Regions from separate parts of the Bacillus sp. KNSH39 genome, predicted to be linked through region 2. Evidence: riboswitches for the same ligand, from Rfam matches in the RefSeq annotation. Region 2 holds a riboswitch; each other region holds the start of a gene.

Region 1 (5,154 bases), 880 kb from region 2:
ACAAATTTCTGCGAGCTCTTCTACTAATGGCTTACTTAAGTGTTTTAATTGTTCAGTAGTAATTCCACGAAACACAACATGCGGCATGTGAATCCCTCCGTTAGATAGCTTTATATTTGCTCACATCATAGCACAATTTATTTTGCTACACTAGAATCTATTGATACATTTCAATGACATTCTTAAGAATGATCATATGTTATTGAAGCAATACAAGTATTGTAACTATTTAAAACATATGAGTGCTCGGTAATTGGGTAAATAAAAAATGCCTTATCATTCTCCCTGTAAGGAGGCATGAGGGGGCCTCTATTAGAAAAGGGATGGTGCGCTTATATATTTTAAAAAGAAAAGACACCCTAAAGTGCCTTCCTCCGACTTGATAACCACTTTAATTTTAATAACATTGGATTCCCATCCGAATATTATTTTACCACGTTAAGTAATGTTAGTCATTGAGAAAGTCAAATACGTAGTGTTCATATATAGTGACCCCTAGGATCAAACAAGATTTAATACAGTTTTTTTGTTGATCCAAAAACAAACGATAAACCTAAAACCGCGCTAGAATAGAAATGTATGAAAAAATGCATAGGTCCATAGAACGAAAAAAGGAGGTTTCCTTGAGAGAGTAGGGTTCCTCTTTTTCCTTGCTACTTATAATGAGACGTTATATCAACCTAACATGTATAGGATATACACTGTTCCTTATTCAACTAAATGGCAGGTTAGTTGAATTGTATTTTGGTCAATATGGGAATTTTCGGATGCCCTCTAGAATATAAAAAATATAGATTGTATTATAGGGGGTATATAATGAAACAAAACATTTATGATAATCCGTTTTTCTTTAAAAAGTATAAGTCATTACGTGAAGCTGGATTTACCTTTAATGATTTTGTTGAACAGCCAGCAATTAAATCTATAATTGCTAATCTTACAGATAAGTCTGTATTAGATTTGGGATGTGGAACTGGTCACTTTTCTATGTACTGTGTAGAAAATGGTGCCTCGAAAGTTATGGGAGTGGACATCTCAAGAAATATGATTGAACAAGCTGAAATGTATAACAAAAATGAAAAAATAGATTATATGTGTGTACCAATAGAAGAACTTAATTTGCCAAATCAAAAATTCGACTTAATAACAAGTTCTTTAGTTATACATTACATAGAAGATTACTCACATCTAATTAAGAAAATAAGTGGTCTGTTAAAAAATGATGGTGAATTTATCTTTTCAACAGAACATCCAATAGTAACAGCTCGAAAGGAAATGAATAATTGGTTTAAGGATAATAATGGAAATAGATTACATTGGGCATTAGATAATTACCAAGAAGAAGGAAAAAGGGAGGAACATTGGTGGATAGATGGTGTTGTTAAATATCATAGAACAATTTCAACATTAATTAATACTCTAATAGACAACGATCTTGTAATAGAGAAAATTATTGAGCCAGAGTCAACTCCAACAGGATTAGAAAAAATGCCAGAATTAATAAATGAAAAACGGAGACCATCTTCTATTATCATTAAATCAAGAAAATATTAAGGTTGAACCCCCGTTGATTAACTACTGGCTTTATTTTTAAAAAAAGAGTAAAAATTTTTTCTAATTTTAAAAATAAGATTGTGAAGAAATACACTTAAACTAACGGGTGCTTTAAGTGAGCAAGAAATTAAAAACTTTTAACTTCAGCTTTCGAAAATTATGTAAATAAGTTGTCCATATGGACAGCTTATTGTGTTTTTAGCTTAGCGTGGGTTTTTTTCGAAATGCTGGCGGTACCCCATCGTCATCAAGCTAAAATTTTATAGTACCCTCAGAACAAGATTTTTTTCTAATTTGTAACTGAAAAAGATAACAGGATAATATACTAATCATTTAATGGGAAGGGGATGTGATTGAGGTGAATAATGCATATAATGAAAAGACGCATACATCGATTAAACAATTATTAAAAAAGTTTTCACCAAAAGCTCCTGGCTTTGCATATATTGCTAGTTTTGATAGCGGAGTAACTTATAAAGGTGCGGTTGCCTTAGCTACTATAGAGGGAAATATACCTATAACTACTAAAAATATTTTTAATATTGCCTCGGTTTCTAAACAATTTACTGCGTTTTCTATATTACTCTTAGAACAAGAGGGAAAATTGAGTTTAGATGATTCAATTGTAAGGTTCGTTCCTTCTATAGGAGCATATGCTGAACCTGTAACATTGAGACACCTAATTCATCACACTGGTGGACTAGTTGATTATATGGAATTGGCTGTATCAGCAAATATTAAATTTACAGATACATTAACTGTGGAAGAATCGTTAGAGCACCTTAAAAATCATCAAATTGCAAGGTTCCCAGCTGGCACAAAATTTGAGTATAGCAATACAGGATATTTTTTATTATCACAAGTGGTAGAGAAGGTAAGTGGCAAGTCTCTACGTCAATTTACAAAGGAGCGTATTTTTGATCCTTTACATATGAGAGACACAACAATTGTAGATTGCTACCCAACAACTATACCAATTATTAGTGGGTATTCGAAGAATGAGCAAGGAAAATATAAAATCTATGAAAGCCCTTGGGAACATACAGGTGATGGGGCAGTTCATACAAATGTTGAAGATCTTGTAAGATGGGGAGAAAATTTAACTACAGGCACTGTTGGTGGAAAAGAACTTGTTAAAAGAATGAGCGAAATAGGTCCGAAAATTTCTCCAACTGGGGAGACGATTATTGACAATGAAGATTATGCTTTTGGGCTAAGGCTTGCAGAAGGTTTTAACTGTCGATACTTGGAACATTCAGGTAGCTGGGCAGGTTATCGTTCACACTTCATGCGGTTTCCAAAAGAATATTTGACTGTTGTAGTACTAAGTAACTATGATGGATTTGACTCTAAAAAATGTGCTAATGAAATAGCAGAAATTGTTTTAGAAAAGTAAAAAATAGGGCGTAGAAGACAGTATCTAGATTTGGTTAACCTCACGTTGTTTTAGGTGTAATTGATTTTGAGAACGGAAGGCAAGCATATATTTATGCCTGCCTTTTTTCGTATTAAAACGAAGATAAATATTAATATTTATACAGTTAAAAAAATAATTAGAAATTTTTTGAATATAGATTAATTAATGAGGTCGAATTTTAAAATTTTTAAATTAATATATAAAAAATTATATATTATGATTATCAAACTCAATTTTATTAAAAATTGAAATGTTAATTAATATTCCTATTGCTATTAAATTGACCATTAAAGAACTTCCACCAAAACTTACAAATGGAAATGGGGTACCTGTAAGAGGAAATAGTCCTGTAATACCACCTAAATTTACAACAGATTGCATACCGATCATACATCCTATACCAATTGCTATAAAACTGCCAAATGGATCTACACATAATTGTGCAATTTTTAAGGAGCGAAGTACTATAGTCAAAACTCCAGCCAATATAATAAATACACCAATAAATCCTAGTTCTTCAGAAACTATTGCCATTATAAAATCTGTATGTGGTTCCGGAAGATAACCTGTTTTTTGTATGCTATTTCCAAATCCACGACCAGTGATTCCTCCGGAGCCAATGGCAATAAAAGAATTTATAAGCTGGTATCCATTTCCTTGCGCATCAAGAAATGGATTGAAAATCGTAGTAATACGTTTCTTTTGAACTTCTGACAAACTATTTTGAATCAAGAAATATAAAATAGGTAACCACAAAATAGAACTGATGATAATTCTTTTGATTAGTAGATTTATATTTATTCCTGAGCAAAGAAATATGCTAAAACCTATACCTAATATTAAAAGTGCAGATCCTAAATTTGGTTGTTTAAAGATAAGAAAAAAAATTGTAGCTAAAAAGAATAAAAGTTTTCCGATACCTCTCCAGTTATTTTTAGCTTGTTTTTGTCTTAATGCAAAAAAGCGGGCTGTTACAAGTATTGTTCCTAATTTAAGAAATTCAGCTGGCTGTATTCCAAAGATCCATGATTGGGCATTATTTACCACTTTTCCTTTCCATAAAACCATAATCAATAAAAAAATCCCTCCAACCATAATACAGATTGAGACTATTCGTTTTTTCCATATTTCATATGGGAGTAAAGCACAAACTATTAACCCAATTGTTCCTAAAAGTAGCTTTGTTAATTGAGAATCAACAAAATGTCTACTGTTATAACCGTAATGTTGAACAGCAACAATGGAGCTTGCACTATACATCATGATAATACCTAAAGTACATGTTATGAATAGAGGAAGGAGCAATAGATAATCGAGTTTTAATATTTTTTTCATTTTAATATCCTCCTGATTTAAAACAATACATAATATTACATTTGCTAATGAATAGAATATTGTTCTCGTCAATTACTAAATATGACTTTTGTTTAGAAAGATTCTATCACTTACTCCCTGTTTTTTACGCAAAAATCCCCCTAGTATGTAACTAGAGGGATTCAAAATGGCATGACTAAATAAGGCTTTTCTCCCCCTAGTAGAGCTTTGGCACTATACAACGTAAAGTAATGAAAATTCATTACTTAGCTATCTTAAGAAGAGCCTTAATCCGACAATTCCTGTTCTACCCATTGGCGTCTTTCGACATTTTTGGGCAATAGCCTGTGTTTGCATAGGAGCCTCACCTAACAGGTTAAGCAACATAAATTTTATGTATTTGTTTCGTGTAGCAAGCATAAATATATTTTTTTTGCTTGTCAAGCAACCGTATTTCTAATTTTATCTGTTTTATTGCTTTATAGTCCTTTGAGAAATGATATGAGAAAATGTATGTAATCATTCTGTATAAGTACATATTTTTGACTTTAGTGTATAGTTTGATTGAGTAGTTTAACCATATAAATTTGATAAACCGTAAAGAAGATTTTAATCATAAAAGAAGATTTGTTAAGAATATTCTTTTAATATACAGAATGACTAATTATTCATCCTCTGTTATAAAGTTGGAATTTGATTGAAAACAATAAGTTTCATATGTTTCATAACGTTTCTTCGAATTAAATCTATTTAAATTCTATGTTTTTTAAGGAGAATTTTAAATTTATAATAAAATATAATTTCATTTTCTATAAAAGATTTTTTATGAATGGATTTGAAAGTCAGTTGACAAATATTAAATTCTGGTT
Region 2 (5,154 bases):
TGAGTGTATTGTAACATTTTTTGTAATATTATGAATAGCGAATCTCAAAAATTGGTATATACCAATTTCAACCTCGAAAAATGAGTAATATTGATAGAAAAACGCTATAAAAATATCTTGCAAATTTACATAAATTAAAGAGATGAATAGCGTTTTTTCAATATAAAATAAAAAAGATAGCCTGCATAGGCTATCTTTTTTATTTTATTTAATTACTAGCACCACTATATGCTACATGTCGTTTCTCAATTCTCTCTTCAATTTCTTTCATATTTTCTTTATTATTTAATAGTAATTGTTTATTTTCAATTAATAATTGTTTAAAAGATTTTCTCACTTTTTTTCTCATTTTCATTGTCCTCCTTGGGGGATGGTTTATATAAAAGATAAAGAATTATCTGTGTGTCCTTATAATAATTGATTGTTGTGAATTCTATTTGAACTTCATATGAAAATTCCGTTTATTTTCTGACAACTTTGTGAACACGAAAAAAAAGACTCTCTAAAACTATGTTGAAATTAATTCACTTCATTATAAAAATTACTATTTTCATCAACTTTTATCATTATATCTTGTCGAAACATTTATATATTTAAAATTGAGTTCGACATAATTTTATTTACTATCATACTGTTTACAAAAACAAAAAGAAGGTGTCACCAAGTCAAAGTTCGACTTATGCAACATCCCTCTTTCCAAACTATTTATAGCATATTTATTAATATTTCAGGTCTTCCCCAATTCATTTCTTCACAAACAAATCTAAGTTTTTCTTCATCCATTGTGTGTAATCCCTCTTCTAGTAAACATGAAATTGGAACTTCACAGTGAATTTGTGCTAATTGCAACGAAATATTTAAGTTCTCTAAATCACTTTCAATCTTCGTACGCTGCGCTTTTGTTAATGATTCTACATTTTCTAGTACAGCGGATACTGTTCCGTGCTCTTGAATAAGCTTATACGCTGTTTTTTCACCGATACCTTTTACACCTGGATAATTATCACTTGTATCTCCCATGAAAGCTTTTGCATGGACGATTTGCCACGGCTCTACACCTTTTTCTTCCATGATTCTCTCCGGTGTGTAATATTCGTAATTTCCAATTCCTTTACGCAGAAGCATAACTGTAACGTTCTTATCAACAAGTTGAAGTAAATCTGTATCACCAGTTAAAATATAAACTTCAGCTTCATTGCAGTATTGTTTTGCAAGCGTACCGATACAATCGTCCGCTTCGTAGCCTTTCATACCGATAACTGGAATGGATAATTTCGCAGTCATTTCTTGCACTAAATCAAATTGAGGAATTAATTCTTCTGGTGGCGCTGCACGATTTGCTTTATAATTCGAGAACGATTCTGTTCTAAATGTCGTACTTCCCATATCCCAGCATGTAACGATATGTGTTGGTTCGATCGCTTGCGTAGCTGTTAACAAGTGTTTCATATAACCATGAATCCCGTTCGTAGGGGTTCCATCTTGTCGTTTCATAAATTGTCCGTAGACACTTGTTGCGTAAAAAGCACGAAATAATAGTGCCATACCATCAACTAATAATACTTTTTTCATAATTCCTCTCCTATTAAAAAAATAATAACCTCACGTTATCACGTAAGGTTATATAAATAGATTACCATTCTACGTTTTTGCTCAACTTTGTCTATTATACATTGTTTTTGTATATTTAGCACCATTAACACATTAAGACGTTCTACTACAACAAGTATGCAATATGCCTGAATACGTATTTTTTCCAGTAGAAACAACGATAGCTTTTGCATTTCCACTAACGATATGCGAACCTTTAAAACATACATTTTCAAGCTCAAGTGGATTATAATCTTTCATCCGTTTTAATGGAATAAATCGTTTACGTTCAAGGTGATAGCAGCTCTCAAACTTCTCTATATTCGCTTCGTTTCCCGTTAACACAGACTCATTCACTAATAAATCATCTGCATAAATAATACGTACATCAGCTGGCACAGCATCTCCAGCCGAAAGAAAAATCATATCTCCAGGTACAAGTTCTTGCACTGGTATCTCCATCATTTTCAGTTCACTATTTAGCCCTGTACTACTAGAACATTCTACTCTAGATACAGTAATCGTTTCACGTTGTAATTCATCACACACACGTTGTTTTGAAAAACCTGGAATCATGCCACCAAGCTTCATCATGACTTCTGCGAGAAGTGCTCTTTTTGAAGTTAGTTCATTTCGGCCATATACTTGAATACGTTTTTGTGCCTCTTTCATTGATAGTCCGTCTCTTGTTGTTTTAAAATATGCAAATACAGATTTGACATCTCTTGTTGCAATTTCAATTAATAAATCTTTATTTTTTTGGAGCATTGTTTGTTCTTTTATTGATTTTTTACTTAGTTTATATGACGTGTTACCCACAGTTTTGTTTGCATATAACATATTATCGTCTCCTCCTTTACAACATAGGAAGAAACGCTTTGTTTCTCAATTTATCCACTTTACTGTGAAAGTTTCTCGCGTTTTATAAACGCTACATTGTGATAAATATAGAGGGAGGAACAAATCGTTTCCTGCCTACATCATATATTTTTGATTTGAAGTATATGGGTAACGGAACCGAGTCAGAATTTGACATGCTCCTCACCTCCTCGTTTAATTTTATAGTTTATACTATGAAATTACTCATAGCTTGGTAACAAAAAAGACCCCTACCCTTAAGAGAGTAGCGGCCATTACATACACAAATAAACGATTTCTAATATAATTAGAAATCTACGGACCTCTCCCTCACCGAGTTTTAGCACTGTATAGCATAGGTACATTACCAGCTACGTTAAGAAAAACCTTAATTCGATCATTCCTGTTGACCCATTGGCGTCTCTCGACATTTTTGGGCAGTAGCATTTCTCTATACAGGAGCCTCACCTAACAGAGACTTATTTTCATTACATTGAAAATGTTACTCTTATTTAAAATAGATGTCAACCGTAGCCTACAATTTTTTCAAAAGGTATGGCAAACTAACGTATATAAAGTGTAACTTTAATCAGTGGGGGTTTTGTTCATCCCCCACTGATTATTAGCCCTCACCAATCGGGCTTTTACGGAATAAAATAAAAAACTTTACGTTTAAACGTAAAGTTTTTAATAAGTTATACAACCAGCAATTACAATCCCAATTGAAATTGATAAAAACATAAGAAAAAGACCGACTGCTTGATTATCTTCTTCGAGACTTTTGTTTATATTAAAGCGTGGTGTAAGCCACTCAGCTAAATAAAAGACGATAATTTGAGCCAAAATCCCAACTGCTCCCCACGAAATCATATCAAGAAGTGAAATTGAATTAGCTGCTGTCGAATATAAAACAACAGCTAACCCAAGTAATCGTCCTCCAAGCACATAGCTTACCGCCTTATTTCCTTGAGCCATTAACTTAAATTCCTTTACTTTCGTTGTCACTTCCATCAAGAACAGACCTATACATAAAAGGCCGAGTGTTACTACTAAATATAATAAAAAATTAATCATTTTTTCCCCTCCTTTTTATACCTACCGGTAAATAGTACGATTCATTTCCTGTAATCTTTTCTCCCGCACGAATACCGATACTACTCGCTTTTCCAGCAATTAAAAACGAACCAAACACATATGACAGTTTCTCGATCCCTTTTTCGGTTTCCAAGGATACGACTGGCAGTTCGATATACTTTTGAAATATCGGCAGTGACGCTTTATATGTTTGGTGTGCATTTTGAAGCATAATATTTTCGTCTTTATCGCGAATCGTAATTGTATCTCCTTCTCTCCCAAATGAAGGTTTTTGAACGAAAGAACCTTTTCCTAAAAATAAATCTGGTTCTAAATATGTAGGTAACATATATTCTTTAATCCACTGTTGTTCCTCATTTGTATAAAAGGCCTCTTCTTCTGCTAACCCCCAAATAAGACACTGAATTGATTTTGGCTGAAGTAAAAATGCTGACAAAGGATTTATTATAAAAAGCTTTCCGGCTTTTACAAGTTGTAACAGTTCCACACCTACCAAATCTCCTGTTTCAGGATCTTGATCCTCAATTAAATCTTCTATCGGATATGTTTGGCGATATAAAACATCAATCTTCGCCCCATCTTTATCGACTAGAGCATCCTTTGTAATTCTAAGTTCTGACATTGGCACTACTTTATTTTCAACATGGCATAGCTGACTTAAATACATAGTGGTATTCCAATCCTCGATATGTTCATGATGTGCTGTAAAAACAACATTTGGATTATCTAATCCCTTTGTCGCTTCCATTACTGCTTTCGTTACACCAGAAGATAGCAATCGTTCTTGATCCGAGTTTGGATCATCATAGCCTAGATTTCCACATACTTTCCCATTCATTTGAAAACATTCCACAATAAAAGTTGGTGTATCACTATTAAACTCAAGCATTTTGATTTTGTTATCCTCTGTTACAGCAAAATCAAATCGCGAAATTACAGATTCAGGATAGAGCCCTTTCATTCTAATGAAAGATAAACTCGCGGATGGAAAGCCAAGATCTAGAAGCTGTTCGTCACTTAAATTACGCAGCAGTCTAGCAGTCTTAAAAAATATTTTCCCCATTCGTTCAGTCGCTAAGTGTAATTGGTCCAAAGTCTGATTTGTTATAGAAAAAACATGAAACAAACTATACTCACATTCATATAAATCCGACCAAAAATCCGGATATTTCAAATAAAATTCTTTTCGATCCCTTATGTATTGCGACATATTTTAGCCCCCAAATCCTCCCTTTGAACCGCTTCCAATTCCACCTTTAAATTCAGCAGACGATTGATACGATTTAAACGCCGATGAATTTTTAAAAGTGGATTTATTTTGATAGTATCGCCCACCATAGAAATAATGCCCACGATAACCTGAACTACTATCATCACACTGCCATACCCCAAGTTCATCATCCCAATCCCAATCAGAACAACTATTATCATTTGGTTTTGGGGGAAGATCTTGTGCGCAACCAAATAAAGTGCCAGTCATTAAAGACGTTACGACACCACCTACTAGCCATTTCGTTTTTGTCACCTTCGCACTCCCCTTTTTAAATTCTATTCCTATTATATAGGATGGCATGATAAAGTAGAAGAAAAAGGAAGAAGAGGGATTAAATG
Region 3 (5,154 bases), 2.5 Mb from region 2:
CAACTTCAATTTTACCGCCACCAATTGAGCAAGCAACAACTTCAATTTCATCTTCACCTTTATACAAACGAATTCTCGCTGTATTTGGATGAGGTGCATTGGCATCTTCTTCAATGAATTCCACTTCAATTTCGCGCTCTTTTGCTATTTCTAGCGCCTCTGGAATACGTAAGTCATCTGTTTCAAATCCTAATATTCCACCGATTAGTGCTACATCCGTACCATGCCCTCGATACGTCTTTGCAAATGATCCATATAACGAAATGCTTACTCTTTCTGGTTCATGACGAAACAGCTGGCGAGCAACTTGCCCCATTCTTGCCGCGCCTGCTGTATGTGAACTTGATGGTCCAATCATAACTGGACCGATAATATCAAATACTGAGCGATACTTCATCATAACTCCCCCTAAACCTCTATGAAAAAATTTATTCTACTATTCTATTAAGTTGCTACATCTGTCGCTTTTCCAGTTGTACCACGAATTTGTTCTGCTGTACGAATTGGATAGTTTTTGAATAAAAGTAATCCAATATAACCTGAAATAATACCAGTTATCATACTACATAAGAATCTTAGCATTATTTTCATTTAAAAATGATACAAGATGATCCAGAATAAAGTCTGGTAGCAATCCAAAGTTTAACACAGAAGCCATTGCAAGCATAGCATAAACAAGTGATATAACCATTGCTAATGCAACTAAATTTGCACCCGCTATTCCGCCTAGACTACCTGCTGATGTTCTGAACTCTTTTAAAGAGTGGTGTACCAATTAAATCTCCACCACCTTATTAATAAAAAGCTTCTACTAAGGAACTCGCAATAGCTACACTTGCTAATCATATCGTTTAGCTAAAAAGTGAAAAAGACTTATGACAAATAATAGTAATATCTTTCCTATTATAATTCTCGTGTTACTCTCTCATGATTTAGTCAACTTCACTTGTTACGATAATGACTAAAATACATGCGACTTATCATAAATTATAATCTGCCCTCATTATAGCTTGTTTTTTATAAAACGCTTACTTTTGTTGAATTTTAAAAGTTCTGAATAACAGTCCATTTCTGCTATTTGTATCACTTGTATGTCATCTGACTTATATAACAGTTTTTCTAAATAATCATTATTTCGTATTTTTATCGTATATATTCAAACCATTCTAATTTTCTGTACCATCCAAGTATAAGTATAAAATAATAACAGTTTTATTTTTAAATTTTTTTAGACATAAAAAAATGGTAACCCGCCGTTACCATTTTTTACAAAATTATTATTTTTCTACTGGGAATGATTTCAAATCTGTCGCTATTTCTGTATTAGAAAACAACTCTCTAGCCTCTTTCAATAATTCCTTATATGTATCTCCTTGATAACGAGAACTAATGTGAGTTAATATTAGTCGCTTCGCATTTGCCTGAAGTGCAATGCTCGCAGCTTGCTTAGATGTAGAATGAAAATAATCATACGCTTGTTGCTCATCTTCTGCTGCGAAAGTCGCTTCATGGACAAGTACATCTGCATCTTGCGCAAGCTCCCTACTCGCTTCGCAATATCGCGTATCACCTAAGATAGTAATAATTCTTCCTTTTTGAGGTGGGCCGATAAACTCATTTCCATTTAATATCGTGCCATCCTCTAATTCAACTACTTCACCATCTTTTAAACGTTTAAAGATTGGACCTGGTTTCACACCCATCTCAAGCAACTTATCAACTAAAAGAGCACCTTGTATATCTTTCTCTACAATACGATATCCAAAGCATTCTATACCGTGTGACAATCTTTTCGTTTCTACATAAAATTCATTATCTTCAAATACGGTACCTTCTTCTGTTATCTCCACAACTTCAAGTGGATATTTCACATGTGTCGTACTTACCGATAATGCCACTTCAATAAATTGTTTAATTCCTTTCGGTCCATACACCGTTAAAGGCGTAGTTCCTCCTTGAAATGAACGGCTACCTAATAAACCAGGCAATCCAAAAATATGATCGCCATGTAAATGCGTAATAAATATTTTTTCAATGCGGCGCGGACGTACAGATGTATGTAATATTTGATGTTGCGTGGCCTCGCCACAATCAAATAACCAAGTTTGTCCTCGTTCTTCTAACAATTGTAAAGCAATTGCTGAAACGTTCCTTCCTTTTGAAGGAACACCTGCACCAGTTCCTAAAAATACAAATTCCACTTTCTTTCCTCCAGCTCTAAATATACTCTATCTCTCATCTTACGGAATGTTATTTCAAATGGCAAATTGAATTTACATAACCAATCATCTAGACAACTATATAACACGAACATTATACTTAAAAAATTTAGCAATCGTTCGTGTTTTGTGTTAAAATGATTATACTACATTTTAAGGGAGCGTTTTATTATGAAAGAAGTATTTCGTTTACAAACTGATTTTTCATCTTCATTTGATCGCTGGGTAAGTTCTTTCGTGTCTGATCACCCAGCACAATTAGAATGGACAACTTTAAAGGAATTAATCCATGAATATACAACATCACATACAAATGATACGTTACCAGCATATATTTCTTCAGCTTTAACATATTACGCCCAACGCGTTTCAACTACAAACAGTTCAGAGATTGTTATTTTTGAAAACCCTACAATCTCGTAATCTATAATAAAAAAGCACTGGTTACAGTGCTTTTTTATTTATACTTATTTAGCAAATGATTATATTCCGTCCAAAAGTCGGTATACATACTTCGCTCAAACTCATTTGAAATTATCTTTTCACTTGATTTATTAAATAATTCTTTTGCTTGTAGTGCAAAAGAAACAATTTGTTTTCTATATTCATTTTCATTTACTTCTATATGAAGCCCTTCATAGTATATAGCCTTTTGATCAGTAGAAATAACTTTGACAAAATCCTTTAAAACCACATTTTCACCTATATGGTTTATAGTCCAATGAATTGAAATTGGGCATCCTAACATGAGCATAGTGCCACATCCGTGCAAAATAAGCCCCTCTTCATTTTCAATATCACAAATATATTCTTTATCTAAAGTTCGTAACAGAGCTAAAGCTGATTCACTTATTCCCCATTCCTCATCCATACCTGTTTGTGTAATAATCGTTCCATCCACATTTAAATAAATTTCCCCGTGAGAACATAAATCTTCCTGCTCATTAAACAACCACTTTTGATTCTCAATATTTATAATAAAATTTTGTGGTCCCATTACAAATTCCCCTTTTATAAAAATATTTATTTTTCATATTATTTATAATCAATATCATACATTTCATCCCACATATCTATTATAAATCCGTTTAATATTTTAAAAACACAGATAAAAAAGATATTGACACTACAATTTTACAGTGCTAACATTCAACATGTAATTGAATATGGTCTCTGTTAGGTGAGGCTCCTGTATAGAGAAACGCTGCTGCCCAAAAATGTCGAGAGACGCCAATGGGTCAACAGGAAAGGTCGGAATGAAGGCCTTTTTTAATGTAGCTGGTTTCAGTACCTATGCTATACAGTGCTAAAACTCAACGAGGGAGAGGTGCATGTATTTTGTCATACACAAAAACTGTTTTTATTTATGTCTACTAACAGTCTTTGTTGTGGACTCTTTTAACTGCGAATTCAGACCTTTACTCGTTTTGAGTAAAGGTCTTTTTACGTCTATATGCACCTTACTATGAAACAAACATAGCATATTCAGAAACTACTAAATTGTACGGAGGTGAGGAACAGTTGGCAATTGATGATTCGGCCCAGATACCCATACGTTTTACATTCATATTTCATCATGTAGGTAGGAAAGAAACTGTTCCTCACCATTTCAAATAGTTAGGTAACAGATTGTTTCCTCCTTCATGACAGAGGAGGAACTACCGATGTTTAATTTACAAAGACAAGAAACAAAGCATGCTTATGAGCAAGATAGCATGAAAACAAATAACGAATTATTAGTGGAGGTTGCAACACAAGATGTAAGCTCTGCGTTAAAACTTTTAGAAACAACACAAGATGGATTATCTAAACAAGAAGCGTCTCGTAGACTTTCTTTATATGGTCCGAACGAAATAGCTCATAATAAAATGGCACCGTGGTACATTCAATTTCTGTCGGCATTTAAAAATCCATTTATTTTCGTTTTATTAGCTCTTGGAGCACTCTCCTTTTTCACGGATGATATGCAAGGAACAATTGTCGTATCTGCAATGGTACTACTTAGTGCAACAATTCGGTTTTCCCAAGAATTTCGTTCTCAAAAAGCTGCCGATAATTTAAAAGCTATGGTTCGAACAACTGCAAGCGTATTTAGAATAAATGGATTTGTACATGAAACAAAAAATGTAACGAATTTAAATCGAAATTACACAACAGAAATTCCAATTGAGGAACTTGTACCTGGCGATATCATTTCCCTTTCAGCCGGTGATATCATTCCAGCTGATGTGCGTATTGTATCCGCTAAAGATTTATTTGTTAATCAATCTTCTTTAACAGGGGAAGCACTTCCTGTAGAAAAATACGAACACTGCTACCATACAGAAAATAAGCATATCTTACCGACAAACATGAAAAAAAATTACAATCCACTCGATATGGAAAACCTTTGTTTCATGGGAACAAATATTGTAAGTGGTAGCGCAAAAGCTGTTGTCATCTCAACAAGTACCGATACGTATTTCGGCTCTTTAGCCAATAAGGTAATTGGAAAGCGTGTAGAAACAAACTTTGATAAAGGTGTAAACAAAGTAAGCTGGCTCTTAATTACATTCATGCTTATTATGGCACCTATTGTCCTTCTCATTAATGGATTCACAAAAGGTGATTGGCAAGAAGCTTTCTTCTTCGCTATTGCCGTCGCTGTTGGCCTTACACCTGAAATGTTACCAATGATTGTAACTGCTAATTTAGCTAAAGGTGCCGTTAAAATGTCTAAACAAAAAGTAATTGTAAAACAGCTAAATTCTATTCAAAACTTAGGTGCTATGAACATTCTTTGTACAGATAAAACCGGAACTTTAACAGAAGATAACGTTGTCCTTGTTCGTCACTTAGATCCCAAGGGAAATGAATGCAATCGCGTCTTGCAATTTGCCTATTTAAATAGTTTCTATCAAACTGGATTGAAAAATTTAATAGATAAAGCTGTTAT

The links. A riboswitch is a leader RNA that binds a small molecule or an ion and turns the genes downstream of it on or off. The one in region 2 is predicted to bind magnesium.
Region 1: another riboswitch for magnesium. It lies ahead of ACUL40_RS04405 (FtsW/RodA/SpoVE family cell cycle protein); the one in region 2 lies ahead of ACUL40_RS00090 (P-type ATPase).
Region 3: another riboswitch for magnesium. It lies ahead of mgtA (magnesium-translocating P-type ATPase); the one in region 2 lies ahead of ACUL40_RS00090 (P-type ATPase).

What each region holds. Positions count from the first base shown of each region.
Region 1 is NZ_JBQXYO010000001.1:887,999-893,152, forward strand. Features, by position in the region: gene ACUL40_RS04390 (DUF1904 family protein) at 1-87, opposite strand, end outside; gene ACUL40_RS04395 (class I SAM-dependent methyltransferase) at 817-1,554, shown strand; gene ACUL40_RS04400 (serine hydrolase domain-containing protein) at 1,913-2,950, shown strand; gene ACUL40_RS04405 (FtsW/RodA/SpoVE family cell cycle protein) at 3,179-4,306, opposite strand; M-box (ykoK) riboswitch at 4,492-4,668, opposite strand.
Region 2 is NZ_JBQXYO010000001.1:12,727-17,880, reverse strand. Features, by position in the region: gene ACUL40_RS00100 (FbpB family small basic protein) at 209-349, opposite strand; gene ACUL40_RS00095 (5'-3' exonuclease) at 706-1,572, opposite strand; gene ACUL40_RS00090 (P-type ATPase) at 1,705-2,430, opposite strand; M-box (ykoK) riboswitch at 2,766-2,931, opposite strand; gene ACUL40_RS00085 (DUF350 domain-containing protein) at 3,136-3,522, opposite strand; gene ACUL40_RS00080 (glutathionylspermidine synthase family protein) at 3,515-4,753, opposite strand; gene ACUL40_RS00075 (hypothetical protein) at 4,757-5,068, opposite strand; gene ACUL40_RS00070 (hypothetical protein) at 5,152-5,154, shown strand, end outside.
Region 3 is NZ_JBQXYO010000001.1:2,550,906-2,556,059, forward strand. Features, by position in the region: gene sdaAB (L-serine ammonia-lyase, iron-sulfur-dependent subunit beta) at 1-397, opposite strand, end outside; gene ACUL40_RS12900 (hypothetical protein) at 563-775, opposite strand; gene rnz (ribonuclease Z) at 1,278-2,201, opposite strand; gene ACUL40_RS12910 (DUF3932 family protein) at 2,391-2,642, shown strand; gene ACUL40_RS12915 (hypothetical protein) at 2,677-3,216, opposite strand; M-box (ykoK) riboswitch at 3,385-3,552, shown strand; gene mgtA (magnesium-translocating P-type ATPase) at 3,884-5,154, shown strand, end outside.